3 regions of the Streptomyces sp. NPDC098789 genome follow, and region 3 is predicted to be linked to each of the others. Evidence: riboswitches for the same ligand, from Rfam matches in the RefSeq annotation. Region 3 holds a riboswitch; each other region holds the start of a gene.
What was found. Region 3 has a riboswitch for cobalamin ahead of ACIQWR_RS27310 (cobalamin biosynthesis protein). Riboswitches for the same ligand answer to the same signal wherever they lie in the genome.

Region 1 (3,482 bases), on a different contig from region 3:
CCGACCGGCCGCACCAGCTCGACCGTACGCGTGAGGACGTCCGGGTCACCGCGGCCGACCTGCTGTCGGTCCGGCGGGTCGCGGGCCCGCCCACGGCCGAAGGCATCCGTGCCAACGTCGCCGTCGCCCTCCGGTACTTCGACGCGTGGCTGCGCGGCAGCGGCGCCGTCGCCCTGTACGGGCTGATGGAGGACGCGGCGACCGCGGAGATCGCGCGGGTCCAGCTCTGGCAGTGGCTGCGCCACGGCACGGCCGACCGCGCGGGCGTGCGGGAGATCCTCGACGCGCAGTGCGCCGCGCTCGCGAAGGAGGATCCGGACGCCCGGGTCGCCGAGGCGCGCGCCGTCCTCGAGCGGACGGCGCTCCAGCGGGACCTACCGGCCTTCTTCACCCCCGACGCGTACGCCCGCCACCTCGTCCGCCGTCCGGAGGCCCGCGCATGAGCGCCGCCAGTGACAGCAGCGCCACAGCCACAGCCACAGCCGCCACCGGCGCGGGCGCGGCGATCCGCAGGGTCGGCGTCGTCGGCGGCGGCCAGATGGGCGCGGGCATCGCCGAGGTCTGTGCCCGTGCGGGCCTCGACACCGTGGTGTGCGAGACCGACGCCGCGGCCGCCCTGGCCGCCCGCGAACGCGTGGCCGTCTCCCTCGAACGCGCCGTCCAGCGCGGCAAACTGGACCGGCTCACCGCCGAGGACGCCCTGGCCCGGCTCGTCTTCTCCGGCAGCCTGGACGACCTCGCCGACCGGCAGCTCGTGATCGAGGCGGTGGTGGAGGACGCGGCCGTGAAGACCGAGACCTTCGCCACCCTCGACAAGATCGTCGAGGACCCGGGGGCGGTCCTGGCCACCAACACCTCCGCCATCCCCGTCATGCGACTGGCCATGGCCACCGGCCGCGCCGACCGCGTCGTGGGCCTGCACTTCTTCAACCCGGTGCCCGTCCTGCCCCTCGTGGAGATCGTGTCCTCGCTGCACACCACCCGCGAGACCGTGGAGACGGTGGAGGCGTTCGCCCGCGACGCGCTCGGCAAGACGGCCGTCCGCTCGCAGGACCGGGCCGGCTTCGTCGTCAACGCGCTCCTCGTCCCCTACCTGCTCTCGGCCATTCGGATGGCCGAATCGGGCTTCGCCACCGCCGCGGACGTCGACGCGGCCATGGAGCTGGGATGCGCCCACCCCATGGGCCCCCTGAAGCTCGCCGACCTCATCGGCCTGGACACCGTCGCGGCCATCGCGGAGTCCCTCTACGCCGAGTTCAAGGAGCCGCTCCACGCCCCGCCACCGCTGCTCCGGCGCATGGTCCAGGCGGGTCTGCTGGGCCGCAAGAGCGGCCGCGGGTTCCATACCTACGACCGGGGCTGACGAGGGACCCGGTGGTACGGCTCCCGGGTTGAGGGACCCGGGAGGCACGGAGCAGGAGCGCGCGGTGGCCCGGTGAGCCACCGCGCGCTCCCTGCGCGTCGGCCGCGGGGTGTCTCATCTCACCGTCCGGGATGTGGTCAACATCCGCCCGACCGGGCCGCGTCGACCTAAGCTGACCCCCAGCAGCTGGTTCGCCCCGTCCGCCAGGCGGGATGCGTCGTAAGAGGGAACCCGGTGGGAATCCGGGACTGCCCCGCAGCGGTGAGCGGGAACGACCGCCGTCATACGCACTGGACCCGTACGGGTCTGGGAAGCGACGGCCACTAGGTGCCCGCCGGGAGACCGGCAGGCGCGCCCGCAAGTCCGAAGACCTGCCCGTTGCCCGCGCACGCACGGTCGTGCGCGGATTTCCTGGTGACCTCGTGGGCGGGTCGGTCGGGGGCGCCCCGGACCTGTTCCGGGGGAACGACGGACGGTCGCAGCCGGTGCCTCGCGCACGGCGGTGCGACGGGCCGTCCGCTCTGCCACCCCTTCGCGCCTCGCGTCCGTCACCGGGACTCATGGAGACGTACTCGCGAAGGAGAGTTCCGTGACACCCGAGAACACCACCCGTTCCACCACCGCCCGTTCCGCCACCTCCGCGGCCGCGCCGGACCCGGCCGTACGGGCCACCGTCCACGGCTACCCCCGGCAGGGGCAGAACCGGGAACTGAAGAAGGCCGTCGAGGGCTACTGGAAGGGCCGGGTCGAGGCCGACGCCCTCCGGGCGACCGCCGCGACCCTGCGCCGGACCCACTGGCAGCAGCTGGCCGAAGCGGGCATCGGCGAGGTGCCCACCGGTGACTTCTCGTACTACGACCACGTCCTCGACACCAGCGTCATGGTCGGCGCCGTCCCGCCCCGCCACCGCGCCGCCGTCGAAGCGGACCCGCTGGACGGCTACTTCGCCATGGCCCGCGGCACCCAGGACGTGGCGCCGCTGGAGATGACCAAGTGGTTCGACACCAACTACCACTACCTGGTCCCTGAGCTGGGCCCCGACACCGAGTTCACCGCCGACTCCGCCAAGCAGGTCGCCGAGCTGAAGGAGGCCCTGGCGCTCGGGCTGAACGCCCGCCCGGTGCTGGTCGGACCGGTCACCTATCTCCTGCTGGCCAAGCCCGCCCCGGGCGTGCCCGAGGACTTCCAGCCGATCACCCTGCTCGACCGGCTGCTGCCCGTCTACGCCGAGGTGCTCGCCGACCTGCGCGCGGCGGGCGCCCAGTGGGTCCAGCTCGACGAGCCGGCCCTGGTCCAGGACCGCACCCCGGCCGAGTTGGGCGCGGCCGCCCGCACCTACCGCGAACTGGGCGGGCTGGCCGAACGCCCCAAGCTGCTCGTCGCCTCGTACTTCGACCGGCTCGGCGAGGCGCTGGCGGTCCTGGCCAAGGCACCCGTCGACGGTCTCGCCCTCGACTTCACCGACCGGGCCGCCGGCAACCTCGCCGACCTGGCCGCTGTCGGCGGCCTGCCCGGGAAGCGCCTGGTCGCGGGCGTGGTCAACGGCCGCAACGTCTGGATCAACGACCACGAGGCCTCCCTCGCCACGCTCGGCACCCTGCTCGGTCTCGCGGGCAGCGTCGACGTCTCCTCCTCCTGCTCCCTCCTGCACGTTCCGCTGGACGTCACCGCCGAGCGCGACGTCGACCCCCAGGTGCGGCGCTGGCTGGCCTTCGCCCGGCAGAAGACCGCCGAGATCACCGTCCTGGCCCGCGGCCTCGCGCAGGGCACGGACTCCATCGCCGCCGAACTCGCCGCGAACCGCGCCGACCTCGCCTCCCGGGCGCACTCGCCGATCACCCACGACCCGGCCGTGCGCGCCCGCACCGCGGCGGTCACCGACGCCGACGGGCGCCGCTCCCAGCCCTACGCGCAGCGGGCCGCGGCCCAGCGGACCCACCTCGGCCTGCCCCTGCTGCCCACGACGACCATCGGCTCCTTCCCGCAGACCACCGAACTGCGCACCGCCCGCGCCGACCTGCGCGCCGGACGGCTCGACGAGGCCGGCTACGAACGCCGCATCGAGGCCGAGATCCGCGAGGTGATCGCCTTCCAGGAGAAGACCGGCATCGACGTCCTC
Region 2 (3,482 bases), on a different contig from region 3:
CAGCGAGCGGCGCACCAGGGACCGGCAGGCCTCGGCGGTGGGGATCCGCTCCGACATGTAGAGGTGCAGGACCGTGCCGCCCGTGTACTTGGCCTGGAGTTCGTCCTGCCGCTCCAGCGCCTCGAAGGGATCGTCGGTCCACCCGACGGGCAGCTGCGAGGAGTTGGTGTAGTAGGGGTTGGCGTCCGTGCCCGCCTGGAGGATGTCGGGGAAGCGCCGCCGGTCCTCCTTGGCGAAGCGGTACGTCGTCCCCTCGGCCGGGGTGGCCTCCAGGTTGTAGAGGTTCCCGGTCCGCTCCTGGAACTCCACCATGCGTGCGCGGACGCGGTCCAACAGGCGCACGGCCAGCGCGTGCCCGGCCTCGGTGGTGATGTCGTCCGCGTCCCCGGAGAAGTTGCGGATCATCTCGTTGATCCCGTTGACCCCGATGGTCGAGAAGTGGTTGCGCAGGGTGCCCAAGTAGCGCTTGGTGTACGGGAACAGCCCGCCGTCGATCAGGTCCTGGACGGTGATCCGCTTCAGCTCCAGGCTGTCCTTGGCCAGCTCGCACAGCCGGTCCACGGCCGCCATCAGGGCGTCCTCGTCGCCCGCGTGGACGTGTCCGAGGCGGGCGCAGTTGAGCGTGACCACGCCCAGGGAGCCGGTCTGTTCGGCGCTGCCGAAGAGGCCGTTGCCGCGCCTGAGCAGTTCGGTGAGGTCGAGCTGGAGCCGGCAGCACATGGAGCGGATCATGTTCGGGGACAGCTCGGAGTTGATGAAGTTCTGGAAGTACGGGAGCCCGTACTTCGCGGTCATCGCGAAGAGCCGCTCGGCGTTCTCGCTCTCCCAGGGGAAGTCCCGGGTGATGTTGTAGGTCGGGATCGGGAAGGTGAAGACCCGGCCGGTGGCGTCCCCCTCCGTCATGACCTCGATGTAGGCCCGGTTGATCAGGTCCATCTCGCTCTGGAGCTCGCCGTAGGTGAAGTCCACCTCGGCGCCGCCGATCACGGGGACCTGCTCCCGCAGGTCCTCGGGGCAGGTCCAGTCGAAGGTGAGGTTGGTGAAGGGGGTCTGGGTGCCCCAGCGCGAGGGCACGTTCAGGTTGTGCACCAGCTCCTGGACGCACTGCCTGACCTGGGCGTACGTCATCGCGTCGAGGCGGACGTAGGGGGCGAGGTAGGTGTCGAAGGAGGAGAAGGCCTGGGCGCCCGCCCACTCGTTCTGGAGGGTGCCGAGGAAGTTGACGATCTGACCGACGGCCGAGGACAGGTGCCGGGGCGGGCCGGAGTCGATCTGGCCGGGGACCCCGTTGAACCCCTCGGTCAGCAGGGTGCGCAGGGACCAGCCCGCGCAGTAGCCGGAGAGCATGTCCAGGTCGTGGATGTGGAAGTCGCCCTCGCGGTGGGCGCCGGCGATCTCGGCCGGGTAGACGCGCTCCAGCCAGTAGTTCGCCGTCACCTTGCCCGCCGCGTTCAGGATCAGGCCGCCGAGCGAGTAGCCCTGGTTGGCGTTGGCGTTGACCCGCCAGTCCCGGCGTTCCAGGTATTCGGTCACGGTCTCTACGGCGTCGACGGCAGCAGTCACGGCAGCCCTCCCACGAGGCTCGGCACGGAAGTGTGGTTCGTTCGCCGGCAGGTGTCGGACTCGCGCGGCGCCCCGTCCCCGTCGGGGGAAGGGCGTGCGCTCACCGTTGCGGGGCAGTCCCGGATTCGCATCGGGTTCCCTGTTGCCTCGGTCGGGGCGGACATGAGCGAGCATGAGCGTGACCCCGCCGAACCGGCAGGGCCAACACTACATATGGATATGACCGCCCAGTGCGACCACTAGATATTGGGTGACCTTCGTCCCCGGAGAGGGTCCCAAAGTCCCTCCCACCCGTCCGGCCGGCCGCCCTCGCGCGCCGGCGCCGCTACGAAGCGCGACCGCTGGTGGCCCCGTAGTACTGGAGGTCCTGGACCGCGACCTTGCGGTCCACCGGGTACGGCAGCTCGACCGCGGTCGAGGTGGCCCCGTCGCGGACCGCCCGGGCGGAGCTGGTGCCGGAGCGCAGCTCCAGCAGGTGCGACCCGACTCCGGCCGGGGCCTCGTAGGCGTCCGCGTCCCCGCCGGTCGCGGTACGGACGGTGGCCGGCGCGGTCAGGAAGCTGAGCACCTCCACCGCGTCCCGGGGCGCGGCGCTGCCCTTGCGCAGGGACATCACCAGGGACTGGGTCCCGGTCGGGTCGGTCGCGGCGAACTGGGTGCGCGAGGTCAGGTAGAGCGTGTCCCGGACGATCCGCGGCCAGGCGCCCGTCTTGAACCGGGTCAGGTAGTAGGAGGAGATGTCCAGGTAGGTGTGGCCGTTGTGCAGGGAGGGTGCGAACTGGCTGCCCTCCGAGTAGTCGTTCCAGGTGGTCAGCTGCACCCAGTCGGCGCCGTCGTCGATGGCGTGCGTCCAGGTGGAGCGCAGGGTGGCGGTGTTCCCCGCCTCGTCGTAGATCCCCTGGTTGGGGCGGGCGTCCTGGACGGAGACCGGTTGCATCCAGATCTTGCCCGCCTCGTGCGCGCGCCGGACGTCGCCGGCCGCGCCGTCCTGGCCGACGTAGCTGCGGCTGCCCCATTCGGAGAACCCGTAGCTGATGGGCGCGAACCGCGCGCCGTGCGCGCCGAAGTCGAGGAAGAGCGGGACGAACGCGGTGCGGATGCCGTGCTTCGACTTCAGCAGGTCCAGCACCCGGGTCCACCAGGCGACGTCCTTCTCCTCCGCCTTGAACGGGGAGACGACCAGCCGTCCGTCGCCGAGCCGGTGCGCGGCGGGTGCCACGGCGAGCGCGGCGAGCGCGGCCGCGAGCACGGCCGGGTCGTCCGTCTTGAGGGAGGTCATGTCCGGCATCAGCATGACCTTGAAGTCGGGATCGACCGAACGGGCTGCCTCCATCAGGAGGTTGGCGCGGTCCCAGTTGGGGCCGGAGAGGGAGAGCAGGTCGAGGGTGAATCCGTCGATCCCGGCGGCGCGGGCCGTGCGCACCTCCTGACGGAGGTTGGCCAGCTCCCAGTTGCCCTGTTGGGGCGCTACGGGCAGCGGTCGGTCGCGCAGCAGCCCGCCGTAGCGCTCGTGCTTGCCGTTCTCCCCCGCCGGGGCGAGGTAGTTGCGGGTGTAGTAGTCGCCGTCCGCGCTCGCGTTGTCGAGGGAGAGCGGGTAGGGGGTGAAGTAGTGGGCGAAGACCAGCTTCTTGCCGGCGCGCAGCGCGGTGGCGTCCGGCAGGTCGAAGGGCAGGGCGCCGGCGGGCCGCACGCCGCCGCCCGCCGCGCCCCCGTCGTCGCCGGCGCCCGCGCTCCCCGACGCGGCGGGGTCCGGGCTCGCGTCGGGGGCGCCGCTCCCCGGGGTGCCGGCGGAGCGGCCGTGGTCGCCGGGTCCGGTGGACCAGGGCGCGCCGATGTCCGGCGCCGAGCGGTCCGGGCGGGGTCCGGCGGAGAAGGGGTCCCAGGCGATGCCCGTCGCGGCGAACACCCCGACGAGGAGG
Region 3 (3,482 bases):
CTCGTCGATGCCGAGGCCGTGCTGGAAGGGGAGCACGCCGTACGTCGCCCGCCCGGTCAGGCCCCGCAGCATCTCCATGCCCGGCTCCAGCAGGGAGACGTCGCCGCGGAACTTGTTGACGAGGTAGCCCGCGATCAGCGACTGGTCCTCGGGGGACAGCAGCGCCGTCGTGCCGAAGAACGAGGCGAAGACCCCGCCGCGGTCGATGTCGCCGACCACGACCACCGGGAAGCGCGCGGCCCGTGCGATCCCCATGTTCACGATGTCCGTGCGCCGCAGGTTGATCTCGGCCGGACTGCCCGCCCCCTCGCAGATCACGGCGTCATACGTGCCCCGCAGTTGCTCCAGGCAGTCCGTGACGATGCCGAGCAGCTGCTCCTGGCGCCCTCCGTGGTAGCCGCGCGCGCTCATCTCGCCCACCGGCTTGCCCAGCAGCACCACCTGGCTGCTGCTGTCGCTGCCGGGCTTGAGCAGCACCGGGTTCATCAGGGCGGTCGGCTCGACCCGGGCCGCCTGGGCCTGCATCGCCTGGGCGCGGCCGATCTCGGCGCCCTCCAGGGTGACGAAGGAGTTCAGCGACATGTTCTGGGCCTTGAAGGGGGCCACCTTCACGCCCTGGCGGGCCAGCCAGCGGCAGATGCCCGCCGTGACCACGCTCTTGCCCGCGTCGGAGGTGGTCCCGGCGACCAGGAGCCCCCCGCCGCGCCGTGCGCCGCTCATGCGCGTCCCTTCGCCTTCGTCGTACGGGCCGGACCGCTGCGGTCCGACGTGCAATGTGCCACCAACACCCGCAAGGACACGCAGGCCCCGAGGGAGATCCAGGTCACCCGGCGGGACAGCCGCACGGCCCGCTCGATGTCCGCGACCTCGACCGGGCGGCCCGCCGCCCCGTTCAGCACCGCCCGGTGCTCCACGCGCCCGGCGTACGCCAGGGTCCCGCCGAGGCGGACCCCGAGCGCCCCGGCGAAGGAGGCCTCCACCGGTCCGGCGTTCGGGCTGGGGTGGGCCGCGGCGTCCGCGCGCCAGGCCCGTACGGCGCCCCGCCGGTCCGGTCCGGCCAGTACGGCGGCCAGCGCGGTCAGCCGCGCGCCCGGCCAGCCCGCGACGTCGTCGAGCCGGGCCGAGGCCCAGCCGTAGCGCAGGTGGCGGGGGGACTTGTGGCCGACCATCGCGTCGAGGGTGTTCACGGCGCGGAAGCCCAGCAGCCCGGGCACTCCCGCCAGGGCGCCCCAGACCAGGGCGCCGACGACGGCGTCGGAGGTGTTCTCGGCGACCGACTCCACGACGGCGCGGGCGATCTGCTGGTCGTCCAGGGCCTGCGGGTCGCGCCCGCACAGGTGCGGCAGCCGCTCGCGGGCCACCTCGGTGTCCCCGGCGGCGAGCGCGCCCCCGATGGCGCGGGCCTCGCGACCCAGCGAGGTGCCGCCGACCACCGCCCAGGTCGCGGCGGCGGTCAGGGCGATGCGGGCGGCGGCGGGCCGGGAGCGCACGGCGCGGGCGCCGAGCGCGCCGACGGCGGCCGCGCCCCCGGCGCACACCAGGGCGTGGACCGCGCCCCGGGCGCGGCTCTTGCCCCACAGGGCTCGTTCGACGGTGGCGGCGGCCCGCCCGAAGGCGGCGACGGGATGCCCGCGGCGCGGATCACCGAGGATCCGGTCGCCGATCAGGCCGGCCGTCGCGCCGTACGCGAAAACGCGATCGGCACGCATGTGGCAGGTAGGTCCTCACTCAGGGTCCGCGCCCTGGTTCGACGTGTCCGGTGGCGAGAGTTCCTGGCTTCCGGGAGCCTTCGGCTCCTCGGTGACAGTGGCGGGACCGCGCCGGATTCGCACCGGACTTCCTCTTCATGCCGCCGTATTGGCTCGGGCAGTCCACCACGCACCGCGAACGCCCGTCAACTTGCCGTTGACCTGCGAAAGCTCCCCCCGGCCGCGGGCCGGAGGGAGCTTTCGGACGTGCTGGTGCGGGAGGGGCGCCCGGGGGTGACCGGGGTGTCAGCTGACGATCAGGTAGATCGCGTAGCCGACGGCCACCGCGCACAGTGCGAAGCAGGCGTACGCGCCGGTGCGCGCCAGGTGGGCGGTGCCGCCCTGGCCGGTCGCGGTCTCGTGCTTCGAGAGGCCCACGATGCCCAGGGTGAAGAGGGTCACGAGGGCGACGGTCGCGGAGAGGCTGACGCCGAACACGGAGCCGAGTGCTGCCCAGTCGATCTTCATACTGCCGATTCCTCTGTGGGTCAGACCGCGGCGGCGGGAGCCGCCGGTGCCGGGGGAGCGGCCGGGGCCGGGGTCGGGATGGTCGCCTTGAAGGCCTCGTCCGTGACCGCGGCGGTGGTGCCCGCGACCGGCGGGACGGCCACGGCGGCGATCGCGGTGGTGACCACGCCCGGCGCCTCGGCGGCGGTGTCCGCGGTGGTGCCGGCGGCCTCGTTCACGTTGGTGTGGTCGACGACCTGGCGGCGCGAGATCAGCCAGATGGCGACGCAGGAGCCGACGAGGAAGAGGGCGACGGCGGCGACGCCGACGTCACCGGTGCGCATGACCAGCTCGGCGCCCGCGGCCACCAGGGCGGCGGCCGGCAGGGTCAGGCCCCAGGCGATGAACATCCGGCTGGCGGTGGACCAGCGGACCACGCCGCCCTTGCGACCGAGACCCGCACCCATGACCGCACCGGAGCAGGCGTGGGTGGTGGAGAGGGAGAAGCCGAGGCTGGAGGAGGCCAGGATGACGCTCGCGGCCGAGGTCTGGGCCGCGAAGCCCTGCTGCGGCTGGAGGTCGGTCAGGCCGCTGCCCATGGTGCGGATGATGCGCCAGCCACCGAGGTAGGTGCCCATCGCGATCGCCATGCCGGCGGAGACGATCACCCAGACCGGCGGGTTGGAGCCGGGCGCGAGCGCCCCGCCCGCGACCAGCGCGAGGGTGATGATGCCCATGGTCTTCTGCGCGTCGTTGGTGCCGTGCGCGAGGGAGACCAGACCGGCCGAGGCGATCTGACCGGCCTTGTAGCCCTTGGCGGAGGTCTTCTTGTCGACGTTGGCGCCCAGCTTGTAGGTCAGCTTGGAGGCCAGCATCGCGGCCACACCGGCGACGATCGGCGCGGCGATCGCGGGGAGCAGCACCTTGGTGACGAGCGTGTCGCCGTTGACGGCGCCGAGGCCGGCGGAGGCGACGGCCGCGCCGACCAGGCCGCCCATCAGGGCGTGCGAGGAGCTGGACGGCAGGCCGACCAGCCAGGTGACGAGGTTCCAGAGGATCGCGCCGACGAGCGCGGCGAAGATCACTTCCGGCTGGATGCCTTCTTCGTTGACCAGGCCCTTGGAGATCGTCTTGGCGACCTCCACGGACATGAAAGCGCCGACGAGGTTCAGCACGGCGGACATGGCCACCGCCGTCTTGGGCTTGAGCGCGCCGGTCGAGATGGTGGTAGCCATCGCGTTGGCCGTGTCGTGAAAACCGTTCGTGAAGTCGAACACGAGAGCGGTG

Region 1: linked by a shared signal. The riboswitch ahead of metE (5-methyltetrahydropteroyltriglutamate--homocysteine S-methyltransferase) and the one ahead of ACIQWR_RS27310 (cobalamin biosynthesis protein) in region 3 are both predicted to bind cobalamin.
Region 2: linked by a shared signal. The riboswitch ahead of ACIQWR_RS14610 (ribonucleoside triphosphate reductase) and the one ahead of ACIQWR_RS27310 (cobalamin biosynthesis protein) in region 3 are both predicted to bind cobalamin.

Annotation. Positions count from the first base shown of each region.
Region 1 is NZ_JBIWAJ010000003.1:188,104-191,585, reverse strand. It holds gene aceB (malate synthase A) at 1-443, shown strand, start outside; gene ACIQWR_RS08360 (3-hydroxybutyryl-CoA dehydrogenase) at 440-1,363, shown strand; cobalamin riboswitch at 1,584-1,736, shown strand; gene metE (5-methyltetrahydropteroyltriglutamate--homocysteine S-methyltransferase) at 1,953-3,482, shown strand, end outside.
Region 2 is NZ_JBIWAJ010000006.1:6,398-9,879, forward strand. It holds gene ACIQWR_RS14610 (ribonucleoside triphosphate reductase) at 1-1,563, opposite strand, end outside; cobalamin riboswitch at 1,592-1,775, opposite strand; gene ACIQWR_RS14615 (glycoside hydrolase family 71 protein) at 1,889-3,482, opposite strand, start outside.
Region 3 is NZ_JBIWAJ010000015.1:44,190-47,671, reverse strand. It holds partial or broken gene ACIQWR_RS27315 (cobyric acid synthase) at 1-720, opposite strand, end outside; gene ACIQWR_RS27310 (cobalamin biosynthesis protein) at 717-1,709, opposite strand; cobalamin riboswitch at 1,744-1,891, opposite strand; gene ACIQWR_RS27305 (hypothetical protein) at 1,995-2,216, opposite strand; gene ACIQWR_RS27300 (anion permease) at 2,237-3,482, opposite strand, start outside.